Regions from separate parts of the Kitasatospora kazusensis genome, predicted to be linked through region 3. Evidence: riboswitches for the same ligand, from Rfam matches in the RefSeq annotation. Region 3 holds a riboswitch; each other region holds the start of a gene.
What was found. A riboswitch is a leader RNA that binds a small molecule or an ion and turns the genes downstream of it on or off. The one in region 3 is predicted to bind cyclic di-AMP.
Positions count from the first base shown of each region.

Region 1: it holds a riboswitch for cyclic di-AMP, as region 3 does, so the genes downstream of both, ABD330_RS29435 (C40 family peptidase) here and ABD330_RS07115 (M23 family metallopeptidase) in region 3, are expected to answer to the same signal.
Region 2: it holds a riboswitch for cyclic di-AMP, as region 3 does, so the genes downstream of both, ABD330_RS10170 (M23 family metallopeptidase) here and ABD330_RS07115 (M23 family metallopeptidase) in region 3, are expected to answer to the same signal.

Region 1 covers NZ_BAAANT010000058.1:11,389-18,088, reverse strand. Annotated here, with positions in the region: gene ABD330_RS29445 (NYN domain-containing protein) at 1-625, shown strand, start outside; gene ABD330_RS29440 (C40 family peptidase) at 870-1,892, shown strand; cyclic di-AMP (ydaO/yuaA leader) riboswitch at 2,261-2,426, shown strand; gene ABD330_RS29435 (C40 family peptidase) at 2,437-3,525, shown strand; gene ABD330_RS29430 (C40 family peptidase) at 3,769-4,836, shown strand; gene ABD330_RS29425 (hypothetical protein) at 5,196-6,176, shown strand; gene ABD330_RS29420 (glycosyltransferase 87 family protein) at 6,323-6,700, opposite strand, start outside.
Region 2 covers NZ_BAAANT010000009.1:22,379-29,078, reverse strand. Annotated here, with positions in the region: gene ABD330_RS10195 (SpoIIE family protein phosphatase) at 1-1,332, opposite strand, end outside; gene ABD330_RS10190 (hypothetical protein) at 1,538-1,756, opposite strand; gene ABD330_RS10185 (TetR-like C-terminal domain-containing protein) at 2,025-2,594, opposite strand; gene ABD330_RS10180 (alpha/beta fold hydrolase) at 2,594-3,496, opposite strand; gene ABD330_RS10175 (tautomerase family protein) at 3,698-3,925, shown strand; cyclic di-AMP (ydaO/yuaA leader) riboswitch at 4,060-4,220, shown strand; gene ABD330_RS10170 (M23 family metallopeptidase) at 4,234-5,139, shown strand; gene ABD330_RS10165 (hypothetical protein) at 5,239-6,135, opposite strand; gene ABD330_RS10160 (GNAT family N-acetyltransferase) at 6,197-6,700, shown strand, end outside.
Region 3 covers NZ_BAAANT010000005.1:221,152-227,851, forward strand. Annotated here, with positions in the region: gene ABD330_RS07090 (hypothetical protein) at 1-1,201, shown strand, start outside; gene ABD330_RS07095 (antibiotic biosynthesis monooxygenase family protein) at 1,322-1,708, opposite strand; gene ABD330_RS07100 (Prokaryotic metallothionein) at 1,862-2,134, shown strand; gene ABD330_RS07105 (GNAT family N-acetyltransferase) at 2,246-3,532, opposite strand; gene ABD330_RS07110 (maleylpyruvate isomerase family mycothiol-dependent enzyme) at 3,827-4,546, shown strand; cyclic di-AMP (ydaO/yuaA leader) riboswitch at 4,872-5,032, shown strand; partial or broken gene ABD330_RS07115 (M23 family metallopeptidase) at 5,249-5,599, shown strand; gene ABD330_RS07120 (ribosomal maturation YjgA family protein) at 5,777-6,187, shown strand; gene ABD330_RS07125 (nucleoside deaminase) at 6,299-6,700, shown strand, end outside.

The DNA of each region.
Region 1 (6,700 bases), on a different contig from region 3:
GGAGGCGGGCCGCCGCTCGGCCCGTGAGGGCCGTACCGTCGAGGAGATGCGGCTGCGGCTGCTGCTGGACACCGTGCTCCAGTCGGCCCAGGGCCTCCAGCGGGAGCTGGCGCTGCCGGTCTCCCAGCTCCATCCGGCCGACCTGGTGGAGGCCGTGGTGCCGAGCTCCGCCTCCCCGCACGACGTCGCCCGCCGGGCGCTCGCCGAGGACGACCCGGCCCTGCTGGACCAGCTGCTGGCGATCCCTCAGGTCCACCTGGTGGTGGACGGCTACAACGTCACCAAGACCGGCTACCCGGCGCTGCCGCTGGAGCAGCAGCGGATCAGGCTGCTCGGCGGCCTGGCGATGCTCGCCCAGCGCACCCAGGCCGAGGTCACCTGTGTCTTCGACGGCCAGGACCTGGACGTCCCGGTCATCATGGCACCCCCGCGCGGGGTGCGGGTGCGGTTCAGCCGTACCGGCGAGACGGCGGACGAGCTGATCCGCCGCCTGGTCCGGGCCGAGCCGCAGGGGCGTCCGGTGGTGGTGGTGTCCGCCGACAAGGAGGTCGCCGACGGTGTCCGCAAGGCGGGTGCCCGGCCGGTGGCCTCGGTCCTGCTGCTCAACCGGCTGGCCCGGGCCTGAGTGCGGGTCTCCGGGTCCGCCCTCCATCTGCCGGTCGGCCTGAACCGCGGGAATTCTTGACGGCTGTTCAAGGACAGCCGTGGCGATGCTGTGTCCGTCCGGTGAATCCCGCCGGGAGTCGGTGGTTCGTGACGGGAGGGGAGTGGCGCGAGCCTGCCATCGTCACCTAGGGTCTGGCGTCAAACCTATTTTCCGGACAGTCGCCCGAACGGGGTCGGTCCAGCAGGAAGAAGGAGCAAGTCCCTTGGCCTCCCACCGCCGTCCCAAGCAGCCGAGCCGTGCACGGGTCACCGTGCTGACTGCGGCCGCCGCGACCGCGGTCGCCCTGTCCGCCCAGGTGAGCGCGCACGCGGCGCCCGCCAAGCCGTCCACGGACGAGGTCAAGGCGCAGATCGACAAGCTGACCCAGGACCAGGAGCAGGCCTCCGAGGTCTACGACGGCGCCAAGGAGCGGGCCGACCAGCTGCGCCAGCAGGCCGCCCAGCTCCAGGACCAGGTCGCCCGCGGCCAGGACCAGATGACCCAGCTGGAGGTCGGCCTCTCGGCCGTGGCCGGTGAGCAGTATCGTTCCGGCGGCATCGACCAGTCGGTCGCCCTGATGCTCTCCGCCGACCCGGCGAACTACCTCCAGCAGGCCTCCAGCGCCGACCAGATCACGGCCACCGAGGCCGAGACCCTGAAGTCGCTGAAGGACCAGCAGCGCCGGCTCGACCAGGAGAAGCAGGAAGCCGCGGACGTGCTCGCGCAGCTGGACCGCAGCACCCAGACCCTGAACGACGCCAAGTCCCAGGTCCAGCAGAAGCTCCAGCAATCCCGGACTCTGCTGAACTCGCTCAGCGCCGCCGACCGCGCCGCGGTGGTGGGCGACCGGGCCTCGCGCAGCGACGCCCGCTACGACCTCGGCAGCCTCCCGCAGCCGGGCGGCTACGCCGGTGCCGCCGTGGCCGCCGCGATGAGCCGACGCGGCGACGCCTACGTGTGGGGGGCCACCGGCCCGACCACCTTCGACTGCTCGGGCCTGATGCAGTGGGCGTACGCGCAGGCCGGTGTGTCGATCCCGCGCACCTCGCAGGAGCAGGCCACCATCGGCACGGGCGTCACGCTGGCCGAGGCCCAGCCGGGCGACCTGGTCATCTTCTTCAACGACCAGCACCACGTCGGGATGTACATCGGCAACGGCCTGGTGGTGCACGCGCCGAAGACCGGTGACGTGGTCAAGGTGATGCCGGCGGACACGCTGACGATCAGCACCATCCGCCGGGTCTGAGCCGGTCCTCTCCCGCCGTCCCGGCAAAGCGGACATTTGCCTACGGTTCGCCGCAACTGACGCACGATGACACCGATGGGCCCGTCGAGACGTCCTGTGATCCGGGACACCCTCGACGGGCCTGTCCGCTGTCCGGGGGCTGAGGATTTGTCAGCCCATCGTGCGGATTCCGTCACACTCGGTCGCTCCTGCCGGAAAAACTGGCTCATATTCAGAGTTTTTTCTGACAAGGATTTGAACCGATCACGGGTTGGTTACTAGGGTCATGGTTCGAACCACCGCACGGTCGATCACCCAGCCAGGGTGACGGCGGTGGTTACCGCCGAGTCCGAGAAGCAGCACGGCAGCTCGACTGCCGCACCGGGAGACATCCGGGGACGCTGTGTATCGGAGCCGGGGAACCACGTTCCTCGGGGTGAATCGGCGCCAGGTCGACGACCGCCGCAACTGGGCGGACGTCGGTGAGGCGTCGTAGGGCATCTCTTCCAGCCCGAACCCGTCAGCTCACCCGGTAGGCGGATGTAGGAAGAAGGAGCCCGCCTCCGTGGCGTCCCATCGTCGTCCCAAGCCCGCCAGCCGCACCCGCGTCTCGATCATGACCGCGGCCGCGGCCACCGCCGTGGCCCTGTCCTCGCAGGCCGGCGCCCACGCCGACCCCGCGCCGACCAAGGACCAGGTCAAGGCCCAGGTCGACCAGCTGCACCTCCAGGCCGAGGCCGCCACCGAGAAGTACGACGGGGCGACCGAGAAGGAGCAGACCCTGCAGAAGCAGGTCAGCACCCTCCAGGACCAGGTGGCCCGGCAGCAGGACCAGGTGAGCACCCTTCAGAGCAGCCTGGGCGCGCTCGCCGCGGAGCAGTACCGCAACGGCGGCATATCGCCCACCGTGCAGCTGATGCTCTCCAGCAGCCCGGACTCCTTCCTCACCCAGGCCGGTTCGCTGGACCAGCTCGGTGCCTCGCAGGCCGACGCGCTGAAGACGCTCAAGGGCGAGCAGGCCAAGCTCGACCAGGAGAAGGCCGAGGCGCAGCAGAAGCTCGCCGAGCTGGACTCGACGACCAAGAGCCTCAAGGCCGACAAGGACGACGTCCAGGCCAAGCTGGCCCAGGCTCAGGCGCTGCTGAACTCGCTGACCCAGCAGGAGCGCGACGCGCTGGCCCAGGCCGACGCCAAGGCCGCCGCCGACTCGGCCGCCGCCGCCAAGGCCGCGTCCGCCGCCGCCTCGACGGACCGGGCCTCGCGCAGCAGCTCCCGCCCGGACCTCGGCACCACCGCCCCGGCCGGCTCGTACGCCGCCACTGTGATCGCCGCCGCCGAGAGCAGGATCGGCCGTCCCTACCACATGGGCGACACCGGACCGGACTCCTTCGACTGCTCGGGCCTGATGCTGTGGTCGTTCGCCCAGGCGGGTATCTCGCTGCCGCGCACCTCGGAGGAGCAGTGGCACGCCGGTACGAACCTCGGCACCGACCTCTCCGTCGCCCAGCCCGGTGACCTGATCATCTTCAACGGCGGCGGGCACGTCGGCCTGTACGTCGGCGGCGGCCAGGTCGTCCACGCCCCGCACGAGGGCGCGTTCGTCCGCTACGAGACCGCCAGCTACATGTCGGTCACGGCCATCGTCCGGATCTGACGCCCGTTCGGCCCCTTCGCGTCTGCTCGCAGGCCCGGCTTCCCCACCTCGGTGTGGGGGCCGGGCCTGCGGCGTTTCCGGCCGACCGGCCTGGTGTCCGATTAGTGGTCAAATATTCGATGTTGTAGGCGTTTGGACTAGATCGCCGCGACTCGCTAACGTCTGCCCCCGGACCTCCGTGAGGACGACCGCCCGGCCCGGGCGGCGGCGGCGGTCCCGCCGCAGGGATGGAGCCGTCGCCGGATGCCGATGAACCGCCGTTCCCCGCTGCCGGGCGTGAACCGGCTGGCCCGGGCGCTGGTGCTCACCGCGGCCGCCACCAGCGCGCTCGGTCTGGTGGTCGGCGGCGGCGCCGCCCAGGCCGCCCCCGGGGCGCCCGCCGAGCCACCGTCCAAGAAGGACGTCAAGGCCCGGGTCGACCAGCTCTACGACGAGGCCGAGCAGGCTTCGGAGAAGGTCAACAAGGCCGCGGAGTACCAGAAGCGGCTGCAGGGCGAGACCGACGCGCTGCAGAGCGAGGTGGCGGCCGGCCAGGACGAGCTCAACCGGCTGCGTACCGACCTCGGCGCGGTCGCGGCCGCCCAGTACCGGGCGGGCGGCATGGACCCGACCGTCCAGCTGATGCTGGACTCCGACCCGGCCGCCTACCTCAGCCGGGCCCGCACCCTGGACCAGGCCGCCGAGCGGCAGCGGGACACCCTGCACCAGCTGCTCGACCGCCAGCGCCGGCTGGACCAGCGCCGGGCGGAGACCACCGCCAAGCTCGGCGAACTGGACCAGGTCCGCCGTTCCCTTGCGGAGAGCAAGCGCGACGTCCAGCAGCGGCTGTCCCAGGCCCAGCAGCTGCTGAACAGCCTCGGCGAGGAGGAGCGGGCCCGGCTCGCCGCCCAGGACGCCCAGGAGGCCGAGAACCGCGCCACCCGGGGCACCGACCGGATCGACCTCGGCAACCAGGCCGCCCCCTCCGACCGCGCCGCCGCCGCGCTGGCGGCGGCCGTCGGGAAGATCGGCTCGCCCTACGTCTACGGATCCACCGGGCCCGGGTCCTTCGACTGCTCCGGTCTGATGTACTGGGCCTGGCGGCAGGCGGGAGTGAGCCTGCCGCGCACCTCGCAGGAACAGGCCAACGCGGGGCAGCGAGTGAGCCTGTCCGAGGCGAGACCGGGAGACCTGGTGATCTTCTACAGGGACGCGCACCATGTCGGGATGTACGCCGGCGACGGCGTCGTCGTGCACGCCCCCTACCCGGGCGCCCGGGTCCGCTACGAGAGCGTCAGCCACATGCCGGTCAGCGCGGTGGTCCGGCCCTGAGCACCGACGGCGCAGCGGTCGAGGAGCGCGAACCAACGGCGGGCGACCCCGGTGAACCGGGCGAACAGCTGGTCGGCGACCTGCCCCGGACCACCGGGTCGGGCCGCCCGCCGCTGTCCCGGCGCGGTGCGCTGCTGCTCGCCGCAGGCGGGCTGGCCCAGCTCTCGCTGCCGCTCGGCAGCCCCCCGGCGACCGGCGTCACCGGGGCCGCCGCGCCGCCCTCCGTCCGCCCGGCCGTCGAGGCGCTGCTCGCCCGGCGCTCCGGGGCCCTGCTCGCGCAGGACCGGGCCGGGCTGCTCGCCACCGTCGCACCCGAGGCCGGGCCGGCCCAGCAGCAGGCGTACGAGCGCCTGGCACAGGTGCCGTTCGCGGCGGCCGACTACCGGCTGACCTCCTTCACCGAGCCGGAGCCCGGGCGCACGGAGCCGCTCACCGCCACCGCCGAGTTCGCCTACCGCCTGCGGGACAACGACGAGTACCCGGCGGTGCTCACCCGCACCCTGTCCTTCGTCCGGCTCGGGGGCGGCTGGCTGCTCTCCGGGGACGAGCCCCTCGGGCCCGCCGCGCTCTGGGACCTGGGCGTCGTCCGGGTGGCCCGTGGCGCGCACAGCCTGCTGCTCGGCCTGGACGACCAGAGCGGCCTGGCCCCGACGGTGGCGCTGCTGGACCGGGCGGTGCCGGCCGTCAGCGAGGTCTGGGGCAGCGGATGGGCCGGGCGGCTGGTGGCCGAGATACCCGGCTCCGAGCAGCAGTTCGCCCGGCTGCTGGGCGTCCGCGCCGAGGACTACCAGGGCATAGCCGCCGTCACCACCGCCGCCGCCGGAGCCCCCCACCGCACCGCGGCCGACCGGGTGCTGCTCAACCCGGACGCGTACGCGATCCTCAGTGACCTGGGCCGCCGGGTCGTCACCACCCATGAGACCACCCACGTCGCGACCCGGGCCGACACCAAGCCCTGGACGCCCCTCTGGCTCTCCGAGGGCGTCGCCGACTACACCGGGTACCGGGGGACGGACCGCACCCCCCGGCAGGTGGCCCCGGAGCTCGCCAAGGACGTCCGGGCGGGCCGCCTCCCCAAGGCCCTCCCCGCCGACGCCGACTTCACCGCCGGCTCCGCCGGCATCGCCCAGGCCTACGAACTCGGCTGGTCGGCCTGCTCCCTGATCGCCGCCGACCACGGCGAGAGCCGGCTCGTCGCCTTCTACCGCGAGGTCGGCGCCCGGCCCCCGGGCGCCGACCGTGACCAGTGGCTGGACGCCCTGCTCAAGGCCCAGCTGGGCCTGAGCCTGGCCGCGTTCGTCCAGCACTGGACCGCCTGGCTCCGGGACACCCTGGGCTGACGCCCCGGTCGGTGAGCACCCAGCAGGGGCGCGGGGAACTTTGCGCTCACGGGCAACCACAGCAGGGGCGCGGGGAACTGCGCGATCAACCGTGCACCTTCGTCGTGCCCTGGTCGCGCAGTTCCCCGCGCCCCTGGTGGGAACCCCTACTTGCCCGCAGGGGCCGCGGTGTCGATTCCGTCCAGCAGGTGCTGCTCGTAGGCGATGCCCGGGCGGACGGGGTAGCTGCCGGGGGTGGCGGCCTCCAGGGCGGGGAGGACGACGGTGCGGGCCGGCTCGGGGGCGCGGGTGGAGCGCCAGAGGCGGCGGCAGGAGAGCAGGGTGGCGGCGAGCAGCAGCAGGTTCCGCAGGGTGAGGACGGCCACGCCCATCGGCTGGCTGGCGTGCACCTGGCCGAAGAGCACCGGGAACTCCAGCGTGGTGACGGCGGTGGCGGCCAGGATCAGCAGCGCGACCGGCTTCTGGCTGGTACCCCGGACGGTCAGGCAGACCGCCGCGATCCCGACCAGCCAGACCAGGTACTG
Region 2 (6,700 bases), on a different contig from region 3:
CTGCCGCCCCGAGGCGACCAGCGGCAGCACCGCCCAGGCGGCCCCGGGCGCCCCGGCCGACGGGCCGCCCGGGCTGCTGAACAGCGGGGTGGCCTTGGTCAGCGAGTGCCGCATCACCCCGGCCGAGTCCTCGTGCAGCCGGGTCAGCTCGTTGCGGTACGGGCCGCCGTAGACCGAGGGCGAGACCGGCAGCAGCCGCCCCTCGTCCACCAGGTCGAGGACCAGGTCGGCGGCGCCCAGGGCCGGGCGCGCTATGTCGGCGAGCGCCGTGGTGACGTCCCGGACGGTGACCGCCCGGGACAGCGTCCGGGTGAGCGCGAGCAGCAGCGAGGAGCGGGCGCCCGCGAAGGGGGCGTCGTCCTCGGCGGCGCTCACCGGCCCGGCCCGGTGCCGGTCGGTGACCAGCCCCGCGATCCGGACCGGACGGCCGTGCAGGTCGAGCATCACCTCGCCGGTCTCGTCCACCGGCACGACGGCCCCGTCGGGGCGCACCACCCGGTACGTCAGCCGGTACGGGCCGCCCGCCGCGAGCGCGTCGGCCGTCCGGGCCTGCATGTCGGTCAGGTCCTCGGGGTGGATCAGCGGGGTGACGTCCGGCGCGGGGGCGGTCGCGGACTCGGAGGGCGCGGTCAGCCCGAACACCTCGTACGCGCGGGCGTCCCAGGCCGTCTCGCCGGTGACCAGATCACGCTCGAACGCCCCGGCCCCGGCGGCCCGGACGGCCAGCGACAGCAGCGGCTGCGGACCGGGACGGCTGCCCGTCCTGACCCCCTCCGGGGTGCGCTCGACGGCCTGCACGTGGTCGATCAGGTGCGCGAGCCGGTGCGCGCAGGCCTCCGCCAGCGTCTCCAGGACGTCGATGTCGCGGCGCGGGACGGTACCCCGGTGGGCCAGCGCCAGGGCCAGCGAGCCGATGGTGCCACCGTCCACCAGCAGCGGCAGAGTGGCCAGCGCGACCATCCCGGTACCCCGGCCCGCGTTGGTGTCGGGGTAGTCGCTGCCGGTCTGCTCGGGGCTGAGCAGCACCGGGCCGCGCCGCCGCAGGGCGAGCGCGGCGGGCAGGTCGCTCTCCGGGTCCACCAGGGTGTACCGCTCGTGGGCCCAGTCGGGCAGGCCGTGCGAGGCGGCGAGCCGGAGCATGCCGTCACTGTCCAGGAGGTAGAGCGCCGAACCCTCGCCGGTGATCCAGGTCGGCCCGTCGGAGAGGACGGTGCCGAGCAGCTCGGCGGCGCTGGTGCAGCGGAGCAGCAGCCGGACGCAGCGCATCGCCGTACGCGAGGAGCCGGACCTCGTCCCGTCCTCGGGCGGCAGCCACGGCGAGGTCAGGTCCAAGGGAGCTACCCGGCCCTTCCGCTCGCACCGCTGTCCTGGGGAATGCTGAACATCCTATTTCTTCGGGGGTGCGTCGGCCGTGCTGGCACGCCAGCGAAAACCGGGGGCCCGGACCGGTGCGCCGGCCGGGCAGGGCCTGCCGGAACCGGCGGGGGAAGCAGCCGGTGCCCGCTCGGGCAGGCGGCGGGGGCGCCTGCTAGGGCGCCTACTGACCGTCGCTCTCGCCGTACGGCTGCTGGGGCCGGGCGGGGACGGGACGCAGCGAGCGCAGTCCGCGGGCCACCGCGAAGGCGCGCCGGGCGGCATCGGCGAAGCTCTCGGGCCGCGGGACGGAGGAGACGGCCGGGAGGCCGGCGGGCGACAGCGCGCGCTGGTTCGGGATGAGGCCGGTGACGGGCCGGGTGCTGCGCGCGGACTGCGTCATGTGCCCACATCCTTCTTGAGTTTCGACGGCCTGGCGGCCTGACGGTACGACTACCCAGGCGGAAGCCAGTGTCCCCGTTGGCCGGCGACGAATTGGTCTCGAAACCCATCCGAACAGGTACCGGTCGGACATCGGCCGTGCTGTGCCGCCCCCGGGGCGGCCCCGCGCGCCCGGGTGACACCCTGCGCCCCGGCCGGGCACCCCGTCAAGCGTTCGGCGTCCCGGCTCAGGCGGCCGGTGCCCCGCTTCGAACGGCCGGTGCCCCGGCTCAGGCGGCCGGCCAGGTCCGCAGACCTTCCGTCAGCACCCGCACCAGCCGCTGCTGGGTCACCGCGAGGTCGGCGGCGAGCCGGAACGCCCCGCCGGTGGCCAGTGAGGCGTAGCCGTGAGCGGCCGCGCGGACCGTCCGCGCCGCGTGTATCGCCTCGGTGCCCTCCAGGTCGTACCCGCGCAGCACCGCGATGATCACCCCGACCAGCCGGGCGGCGGCCTGCCGCAGGGCGGCGTCCTCCTGCGGGGCCTGCGGCAGCGCCGCGTACCGGTTCGGGTACCGGTCGGCGTACCCCACGTAGGCCGTCAGCAGGGCCTCGACGGCTTCGTCCCCGCTGCGCCCGAGCACGGCCTCCGCGAGCGCCTCGGCCAGCTCCTCGGTGACCCGTATCGCCACCAGGCGGCGGAGTTCGGGCAGGCCGCCGGTCACGTGCTTGTAGAGCGAGGGGGTCGCGACGCCGGCCCGGCCGGCCACGGCGGCCAGGGTGAGGGCCTCCGGGCCCTTGTCGTCGATCAGCTCCAGTGCGTGGGCGAGCACGCCGGTCGGGGTGAGTCCGACTCTGGGCATCAGAGGCTCCTCGGGGTCTCGGCGGCCTGCGCCGCCTCGGTGGTCGCGGCGTTCCGGGCCTGCTCGGTGGTCGCGGTGGTCGCGGCGTTCTCGGCGAGTTCGGCCAGGAAGGGGAGCAGCGCGTCGGCGGTGGCCTGCGGGAACTCGCCCATCGGGTAGTGCCCGGCGCCCTCGATCATCACCTTACGGCCGTTCAGCGCCCTGATCTGGCGGTCCGCGACCACGACGGGGGAGGGGAAGTCGGGGTCCTTGCTGCCCATGACCACCAGCGCCGGGCAGTTCACGGCGGCGCTCCAGCCGACGGGCGAGGAGTCGCCGGTCACGTGGCCCCGGGTGGCGACCCGGCGGCCCGGGGTGCGGAGGGCGGCGACCAGGCCGGCCACGTACTCCTCGAAGTCGGCGGGCTTGGCGCTGGGGTAGGCGATCTTCTTCAGGTACCAGCCCCAGACGGCCGGGAACCGCACCACGACCGCCCCGAGCGCCCGGACCATCCCGCGCTGGAGGGCGTTCTGCGGGAGGTTCTCGATGAAGCCGTCGAGCAGCGCGATCCCGGCCACCCGCTCGGGCGCCTGGCCGGCCGCCTTGACCACGGTGGCGCCGGTGTACGAGCTGCCGACCAGCACCGCGCGCCGGATGTCCAGGTGGTCCAGCAGGGCGAGCACGTCGTCGGCGATGGCGCCGGGGGAGTAGTCGTCCCAGACGATCGAGGACTCGCCGAAGCCGCGCAGGTCCATGGTGATCACCCGGTGCCCGGCGGCGGCCAGCAGCGGACGCAGGTGCCGGTAGGTGGCCCGGGAGTCGAGCATGCCCGGGATCAGCACGACCGGAGCGCCGGAGCCGGTCACCGTGTCGTCGAAGGCGATCCGGCCGCCGGGGAGGGTGAGGAACTGGGTGCCGGTCATGTGGGGCCTCCTGGAGCTACTGCCTGAAGTGCTTCCTGTAGCCATAAAGCTAAGGCTAATAGCCTTAGCCGTCAAGTGGGTCTCCTGGCCACCTGCTCTCGCGCAGCCCCCGCGCACCTCGCGCAGCCCCTCGGCGCGCAGGGACGGTGCAGCTCGGCCGCAGCCCGCCGGCCCCCGGCGGGCGTGTTGTACGGTGCGGCCATGCCCTTCATCAACGTCAAGCAGCTGGCCGGCCGCAGCGAGGAGCAGATCGCGGAGATCACCCGCGAGCTCACCGCCACCTACGCGCGGATCACGGGCGTGAACCCGGACAACATCTGGGTGGCCGTGGAGGAGGTCCCGGCCCGGAACTGGTCGGCCGGCGGGGTCACCTTCGCCGAGAAGGCCGCCGAGAAGGCCGCCGCGAAGGCCCGCGCCACCGAGGGCTGACCGCCGGGAGGAGCGAACCCCTCCCGGCCCCAGGAGACTTGGACCGTCCCGAGCAGGCCGCTTGGAATCAGGGGCTCCTGGGATTAACGTTTGATAACGCAGCGCGGTCGGCAACGCCGTACCCGAAACGGCACCGTGCGCCGTCGCCTAATCCACAGGGCCCGCCTTCACCGGCAGTCCCGGGAGCCGGGGAACCACGTTCCATGGGGTGAATCAGCCGGGCCCTGGCCCGGTCGTAGGAGACCTTCCTGCTCCGAACCCGTCAGCTAACCCGGTAGGCGCGAAGGAAGGAAAGGAGCGCGCCTCCCTTGGCGTCGTCGCACTCCCCCAGCACCCCGGTGGCAGCAACCCAGTTGCTCGACCACCCCTCGGATCAGCCGCCGGACGCGGCCCCCGACCACGGCTCCCGGCACCGGATGCCCCGCCAGACGCGCGGCGGCCCGCTGATCGGCGTCACCGCGATGGCCGCCTCGCTCGGCGCGACGGGCTTCGCCACCGCCGCCCCGGCCGCCGCCGCCACACCCCCGCCCCCGGCCCCGGCCGTCGCGGCCCCTGACGAATCGTCCGTGACCGCCCTCGCGGCCGACCCGGGACTCGCACTCGCCGCCCGCATCCAGCAGCAGGCCGACGGCCGGCGCACCTCCGCCGAGGAGACCGCCCGGCTGGCCGCCGCCCAGGAGGCCGAGGCCAAGCGCGCCGCCCAGCAGGCAGAGGCCCACGCGGAGGCCCAGACCCAGGTCCAGGCCCCGACCGGGGCTCAGGCCGAGGGGGAGGCCGAGCAGGCCGGGCAGGGCACCTTCGCCCTGCCGACCGGCAACTACACGCTGACCGCGCACTACGGCCAGTCCGGCGCGCACTGGGCCCACCTGCACACCGGCCTGGACTTCGCGGCCCCCACCGGCACCCCGGTGACCGCCGTCGGCGCGGGCACCGTCACCTCGGCCGGCTGGTCCGGCGCGTACGGCTACCGGGTGATCCAGGCCCTCCCCGACGGCACCGAGATCTGGTACTGCCACCTCTCCGCCATCAGCACCACCGCCGGACCCGTCACCCCGGGCACCGTCCTCGGCCGGGTCGGCGCCACCGGAAACTCCCCCGGCCTCCGGCCGGGAGGCGCCCCCGTCGGCCCCCACCTCCACCTGGAGGTCCGCCCGGACGGCGGCATCCCGGTCGACCCGCTGCCCTGGCTCCAGGAGCGCGGCGTCCAGCCGTAGGCACGCACGGCACGGACACGAGCGGGGCGCCCACCGACAGGTGGGCGCCCCGCTCGTTCAGGTGCCGAAGGCTGTCACTGAAAGTCCCCCGGCCACGCCCTACTCCGCGCTGTCCTGCTCCTGCTCCTGCTCCTGCTCCTGCTCCGCCAGGTACGCGTCGATCTCGGCGGCGTCCGGTTCCGGCGCCAGGTCGGCGTACTCCTGGACCAGCAGGGCCGGCAGCCCGGGGACCGTCCACTCGCCGAGCAGGCGCAGCGCCTCCGCGACCACCGCCGTCTCGAACCCCTCGAAGTCCCCGGACAGCTCGGCCGGCATCGGCTTCCCGAGCGCGTTCAGCCCGGCCAGGTTGCGGTAGCTGCGCTGCATCAGCCGGTTCTCCAGCAGCAGCCGGGCGCCGTCGGTGGCCATCCCGACGGACATCGACCGGTCGCGTCCCCAGCCGCTGTCCACCTCGACCCGGTCCAGCACCCCCGACTCCTCCAGCGCGCCGAACGCCGCCAGCCGCTGCTCCTGAGTCAGCTCCCGGAAGGCGTCCAGCCAGGACCGGACGGCCGCCGGGTCGGCGGTGTCCACCCCGTCCGCGCGCAGCAGCAGCGTGTACAGCCGGGGCCAGGTGACCAGGTGCGGCTGGCGCAGCAGGCCGCAGAGCAGCTCGCCCTGCCACTCCGCCTCGGCGTGCAGCCGCTCGTGCCGCTTGGCGTTCAGCCGCTTCGCCGCCCGCTGATGATCGATCAGCAACCGCACCGCCCTGCCGTACGCCTCCGGCTCCTCCCCGGGCTGCACGTACATGTACATCCGCTCGTACAGCAGTTGTTCGACCACCGGGGAGCTCAGCTCGGGGAAGCCGTCGTGCATCCGGCCGTCGCCCAGTTCGAGCAGCGTCAGCACCGCCCGCACCGCCGCCTCGGGCGCCGGCTCGTACCCCTCCTCGGCGGCCCAGGAGAGCAGGTCGGCGGCGCGGGTGTGCGGGATGAGCTGGAGGTCTTCGTCGTTCACCCTCGGTACGGTATCGGGTACCGCCCACCCGTGCCGCCGGGCGGCGGTAGGGTCGGGCGCCATGAAGCCTGAACAGACTCGGGCCGTACGCCTCACCGGCCCGCGCCTCGCGATCCGCGAGTTCCACCACACGCCCGAGGACGTCGACGCGCTGCACGCGGTGTTCGGGGACCAGGAGACCGCCAGGTTCCTCCCGTTCGCCGCCCGCGACCGCGAGACCTGCGCCGACCAGATCGCCCTCTACCTCGAAGAGGCCGAGCACCGCCCGCGCACCGTCTTCCGCCTCGCCGTCACCCTGCTGGCGGACGGCGAACCCGAGTACGCCGTGCCGATCGGCAACGCGGCCCTCGGCATCGAGGACCAGCGCGCCGGGTTCATCGGGTACGCGCTGCGCCGCGACACCTGGGGCCGGGGGTACGCGAGCGAGATCACCGGGCTGCTCAACGACTTCGCCTTCGGCACCCTCGGACTGCACCGCCTGTGGGCCCGGGTCGACCCGGAGAACACCGCCTCGTCCCGGGTGCTCACCAAGACCGGCTACCAACTGGAGGGCCGGATCCGGCAC
Region 3 (6,700 bases):
GGGCGAGGGCGGGCGCGGGCTGCGCTTCCCGACCGTGGCGGGCAGGCGTCTGCCGGACCGCACGGTCGCCGAGCTGGCCGAGGAACTGCGCACCCGCTCCCGCCTGCTGGCGGACCGCTTCGACGCCCGCAACGGGAACGACCACCACGGCCGCCTGCTGGCCGAGCGGCTCGCCGCCGGTCCGCTCGGCGCCCCCGTACCGCTCTCGGTCTTCGAGCGCCGGCTGCCGTCCGGCGAACAGGATGCGGTCCGGCAGCTGGTCGAGCAGGTGGCGCGGCAGACGGCCGCCGGCGAGTCGGCCGCGGCCGCGCGCAGCCAGGCGCTGGTCGCCGCCGCACTCCAGGACGCCGGGCGGAAGCGGGAGGCGCTGGAGGCCGCCGAGCAGGCGGTCCGCGCGCTGGCCCGGGCCGGACTGACGGCGGACACGGCGGCCTGCCACTACCTGCTGGCGCAGCTGTACCTGGAGGACAACCAGCAGGAGCCGGCCCGCGCCGCCCTGCTGGAACTGCTGGAACTGTTGGAGCTGCCCGAACTGTCCGGACTGCTGGAGCCCGGCACGGCCGGGGTGCCCGGCGTGCCGTCCCGGCCCGACCTGCACCGGGAGATCGCGCGGACCTACGGCTACCACCCGGACGCCGCGGAGCAGCACCTGCTGGCGGCACGCGGCTACGGCGCGGCAGGCCGGGCGCGCGCCCAGCTGGAGTCCTACCGGCACGCCGTCGAGGCGCTGACGGCCTTCGAAGGCCCGGCCGCCCTCGACACCCTCGCGGAGGCGGACGCGGCGGTGGCGGCGCTCACCGGCGCCGGTGCCAGTAGCGGTAGCGACGCCGACGACCCGGGGCTGCTGACGGCCGTCGCCGAGTTCCGGGTCGCCGCCGCCGGGCTGCTCCGTGGGCAGGGCCTGGTCGCGGAGGCCCGCGACCGCCTGCTCGCCGCCCGCCCGGCGATGGAGCGGCACGGGGATCCGGGGGATCTCGGCGAGTTGCTGACCCTGCTGTCCGAGGCCCACCTGGCCCTGGCCGACCCGCCCGCCGCCGAGGAGGCCGCCCGCGCGGCCCTGGCGCTCCTCGACGACCCGGAGGACGAGGCCTGGGAGGAGGCGATCGCCCTGGTCCACGCGCTACGCGCCCAGCAGCGCGACCAGGAGGCCACCGAGGCCATGGACCTCTACTCCCTCGACGAGGACGACCTCACCGACTGACGACCTCACCGACCGACGAAGCGCCCCAGGGCCCGGCCGCGGGCGCACCGCCCCCGGCCGGGCGCGGCGTCCCGGCCGGGCGCGGCGTCCCGGTCGGCGCCGTCATCCCGGTCGGCGCCGTCAGCCGACCCCGCCGGGCGGGCCGGGGGCGACGGGCGCGACGGGCTTGGCGGGTACGACCGGCGTGGCGGGTGTGACGGGCGTGGCGGGTGTGACGGGCGTGTAGTGCGCGACCACCGGCGGGTGCTCCAGGTGGCGGAACTCGCCGGCCGCCCAGACCGGGCGGATCCGCCACATCGTCCCGGCGTAGGCCAGCAGCGCCCGCTCGTCCCGCCAGCGGGCCAGCATCAGGACCCGGTGGTCCTCCTCGGTCACCGAGCGCAGCAGCTCGGCGCCGAGGAAGCCGTCCACCCCGGCCAGTTCCGGGAGCGACTGGTTCAGCAGGCGGTCGCAGAACTCGTCCACCAGCTGCGGTGAGACGTGCGCCTCCCAAATTCGGACGATCATGGCTGCCTCCTCGTGCGGCTCCTTCCAGTATCCGTTCGGCCGCGCGCCGATTGCCGACCCGAGGAGCCCGCCGAAGACTCGGAACAGCTGGGGAAGGCGTACAGCGGAGCCGAACAGACGAGCTGAACGGACTGAACAGAGAGGACCTGCCCGATGGCGGTCTGCGTGGTGTGCAACAACGACTACTGGCTGGCGTTCGAGATCCGGACGGTCACCGGCGAGAGCTACATGTTCGACAGCTTCGAGTGCGCGATGGAGAAACTCGCGCCGCGCTGCGAGTACTGCACCGTCCGGATCGTCGGCCACGGGGTCGAGGTGTCCGGCAAGTTCTTCTGCTGCGCGAACTGCGCCCGCCGGGACGGCGGCCTCGGCGAGCAGATCCGCGACGCGGTCGGTGTGCATCCGGGCGAGCGCCAGACGTCCTGAGCGGTGCCGGACGTCCCGAGCGGTGCCGGGCGTCCTGAGCGGTGCCCGGCAGCCTCCGCACCGACGACCGCCCCCGGGGCCGAGCCCCGGGGGCGGTCGCGTTCCCGGGGCTCAGACCCGGGCGTGGGAGGTGATGTCGGCGGTGAACGCCTCGATCAGGTCGGGGGTCACCGTGGGGCGGCACCGGGCGATCGCCGCGAGGTAGTCCGCGGTGGTCGCGCCGACCCCGTCCGGCTCACAGGCGCCCGGGTCCCGTTCGAACGCCGCCTGGGCGGCGGTCCGGGCGGCGTGCTCGATGTCCGCCGGGGTGAACAGCTCGCTCGCCGCGACCAGCACCGGCAGGTCGACGTCGGAGCGCGTGACGGCGTAACGGGACCAGATGGCCGCGCGGGCGGCGGCGTCCGGCGTGCCGATCGGGATCAGGTAGTCGAAGCGGCCGGGGCGCAGGAAGGCCGGGTCGAGCGAGCGGACGGAGTTGGTCGCACAGACCAGCAGCCGTTCCTCGCCCTCCCGGAAGCCGGGTATCAGCTTGAGCAGCTCGTTGGTGACCCCGTGCATCCCGGACGGCGGCCCCTCCCCCCGGACCGGCACGATCTCCTCGACCTCGTCGATGAAGACCAGCACCCGCTCCAGCTCGGAGATCCGGGCGAAGGCGGTGCGCAGCGCGGCGGCGAGGTTGCCCTCGTCCGCGAGCCGGGAGGGCAGCAGCTCCACGAACGGCCAGCCGAGCCGGGAGGCGACGGCCCGGGCGAAGGTGGTCTTGCCGGTGCCCGGCGGCCCGAACAGCGCGATCGCGCGCGGCGGCCGCACCCCGTGCCGGGCGGCCCGCTCCGGCTCGGCCAGCGGCAGCACGATCCGGCGCTCGATCAGGTTCTTCTCCGCCTCCATGCCCGCGACCTTGTCCCAGAGGTCGCCCGGCAGCAGCCTGCCGCCCAACTCCTCCAGCAGGTTGGCGCCGGGCCCGGTCGGCGGCTCGGCCTTCTCGAAGTAGGCGACGGCCGGGCGGCGGGTGTACCCGGCGTTGCGCAGGCCCTCGCCGAGCTGCTCCTCCTCGGGCAGCACGTACGCGATCCGGCGCACCCGTTGGGCCAGCAGCCGCCGTTCCAGTTCGCGCAGCAGCGCGCTGGCCAGGCCGCGTCCGCGCCAGCCGGGTGCGATGGCGATCCGCATCACCCAGGCGCGGTCCCCCGCCAGGTGGGCGAGCGCCGCGCCGATCGGCGCCCCCTGGCGGACGGCCACCACGGCCGGCTGACGCGAGGTCAGGGCCGTGATGCACTCGGCGAGGGAGAAGACCGACTCCTGGCCGAGCTCGGCCGTGGTGTCGATCAGGTGCACGACGGCCGCGAGGTCGTCCTCGCGGTAGTCGTGGATCAGCCACTCGTGGTTGGCCTGCTGCACGGGACCCGCCTCTCCTGCGCCGTGGTGGCGCCGTGGTGACGCCGTCCTCGCGCCGTGGTGACGCCGTGCCGGCGTGCCGGCGTCCTGCTGGCGCCGACGTCCTGCTGGTGCCGGGAACGCTAAGGGCGGGCGCGGGTGGCCCGCCCGCACCGGAACGGACAACCGGAGCGGCCAAACCGTACGAATCGCGGCTGGTCAGCGGGGTGCAGCGGGCATTCGGGCCTGCGGCCGGGGCCCTTCACGGGGACAGAAATGCGCGGCGGCACAGCGGAACGCGGGCTAACGTCCAGTCCCATGGACCGAACTGACTACATGTACGCCCTTCGCCGGGACGGCGCCCGGCTGGCCGAGGCGGCAGCCGGACACCTCGCCGCCCCGGTGCCCAGCTGTCCCGAGTGGACGGTCGCCGACCTGGTCGGGCACACCGGTGCGGTGCACCGGTTCTGGACGGCCGTCGGCTCGGGCGAGCTGACCGACCCGAGCGGGTACGCCCCGCTGCCGCGCCCGGCGGAGGACGGGCTGATCGAGTGGTTCACCGAGGGCCTCGAACTGTGCGCGGCCACCCTCGAAACGCTCGACCCGGAGCTGCCGCGCTGGACCTGGTCCGACCGGAAGGACGTCGGCTTCATCCAGCGGCGGATGGCACAGGAGCAGGCCGTCCACACCTGGGACGGCCTGGCCGCCGCCGGCCGGGACGAACCGGTCGAGCCCGCGCTCGCGGCGGACGGCGTGGACGAGTTCCTCGCCCACTTCGCCCGCGCGAAGGAGACGGCGGGCCTGCCCGAGGCCGGTCTGCACCTGCACGCCACCGACGGTCCCGGCGAGTGGTGGATCCGTCCGGCGGACGGCGGCTGGCGGGTGGACCGCGAGCACGGCAAGGGTGCGGTGGCCGTCCGGGGCACCCGCTCGGACCTGCTGCTCCTGCTCTGGAGGCGGCGCGGCGCCGACCAGTTGGAGACCTTCGGCGACCTGGCCGTGCTGGAGGACTTCCTGAGCGCGTTCTCCCGGGGCTGACCCCGGTCGGCCGGGCCCGCCGGGCCGAACGTGGTGAGCCTCACGGCGGCGCGGCCCGGCGGTCACGGACCGGCACCGGGGGTGCGCGGACCGGTACCGAAATCACGCCCGTCGATGCGGGCGGTGGCTCCCGGTAGCCGGTTCGGGCACCCCCGGCATGGGCATATGTCCGGAGAGTGACCGAATTCCTGGTGAATGCCGGAAATAGCCGATTAGTTCGATCACCATCCTTGCCTTCGCCCACCCCGATCGGTTTTGCTTCAACGACCGCCCGGCCAGTTGTCCGGGCGAGACCACGGGTGCAACGCCTAGTCCTGCCGGCGCCCGTCGGCCACCACTGAGCTCTGTACGGCAGGAGCGGGGGAACCACAGGTAAGTCGCCGTCCGGTACCACCGGACGGCTTGGGGTGAAGCCGCGCTTCCTGCGGCCGGGCAACTCCAGCCCGAACCCGACAGCTCACCTCGCCGGCGTCGGAGAGGAACACATCCATGACCGCACTGGGTCACCACAGCCGCACCCGCCTGCCCCGCCTCGCCCGGATCGGCGTCGGCGCCGCGCTGGCAGCCTCCGCGTTCGCCCTCCCGCTGGTCGGCGCCGTGAGCGCCCAGGCCGCACCGGCCGTCGCCGCCTCCGCCGTCAACTCGGCCGGTTTCACCGCCCCCGTGACCAACACCCACATCACCGAGGCCTGGGGCGTCCCCGGCCACATGTGGGCCAGCGGCCACCACACCGGCGTCGACTTCGCCGCCTCCGTCGGCACCAGCCTGAAGGCCGTCGGCAACGGCACCGTCGTCACGGCGGGCAACGGCGGCGCGTACGGCAACCAGATCGTCATCAAGCTCGCCGACGGCCACTACGCCCAGTACGCCCACCTCTCCGTCATCCAGGTCCACGCGGGCCAGGCCGTGAAGGCGGGCCAGCAGATCGGCCTCTCCGGCGCGACCGGCAACGTGACCGGCCCGCACCTGCACTTCGAGATCCGCACCACGCCGTACTACGGCTCGGACGTCGACCCGATCGCCTACCTGCGGGCCCACGCCGTCGCCGTCTGACACCACCGCCCTGCACGACAGGGGTGACCACAGGGGCGCGGGAGACCGCGCGAAACCGGAAGCGCCGACACGGCGCCCTCCGCTTCGCGCCGGTCCCCGCGCCCCTGGCGCGTGGCCGGGCCGCCTTCCTGGGCGAGACCTGCGGGCCGCCGGGCCCGGTCGCTCTAAAGTGTCGGCATGAATGATCATCGGAGCGCCGCACACCCCTGGGCCACCCGGGCGGCAGCGGCGGCGGCCGCCGCGATGACGGTCGCCACCGGGCTCGGCGTCCGAGCCGACGGGGGCGGGGACTTCGCCAAGTACGCCGGTGACGCGCTCTACACCGTGCTGGTGTACACCCTGGTCGTCCTGGTGGCGCCCCGGGTGAAGCCGGTCACGGCGGCCGCCGTGGCGCTCGGCGTCAGCTGGGCGGTCGAGTTCCTCCAGATCAGCGATCTCCCCGCCGAACTGTCCCGGCACAGCACCGTCGCCCGCCTCGTCCTCGGCACCACCTTCAACCCGCCCGACCTGTTCTGGTACGCCGTGGGAGCGGCCTGCTGCGGGCTCGCCCACACGGCGGCGACCCGGCTGCCACGCCCGCGTCCGTAACGCCCGAGCGGCCGGTCACCCGGTACGTGCCGGGCTCGGCGGGGTACGTTCCGAGCGGACCGCGACGTTCCCGCCGACCGGAGAGCAGGTACAGCCTTGGACCCGGAGCAGATGCTGAAGGTGGCCGTCGAGGAGGCCCGGGCGGGGCTCGCGGAGGGCGGCATCCCGATCGGGGCGGCGCTGTTCGGGCCGGACGGGGAACTGCTCGGCCGGGGCCGCAACCGAAGGGTGCAGGACGGCGATCCGTCGATGCACGCCGAGACGGCGGCGTTCCGCGCGGCGGGCCGACTGCGCGGGTACGGCCGGACGACCATGGTGACCACGCTCTCACCGTGCTGGTACTGCTCGGGCCTGGTACGGCAGTTCGGGATCGGCCGGGTGGTCGTGGGCGAGACCCGCAGCTTCACCGGCGGGCACGACTGGCTCGCCGAACACGGCGTCGAGGTCACCGTGCTCGACGACCCGGCCTGCGTGGAGCTGATGACCGGGTTCATCGCCGCCCGCCCCGAACTC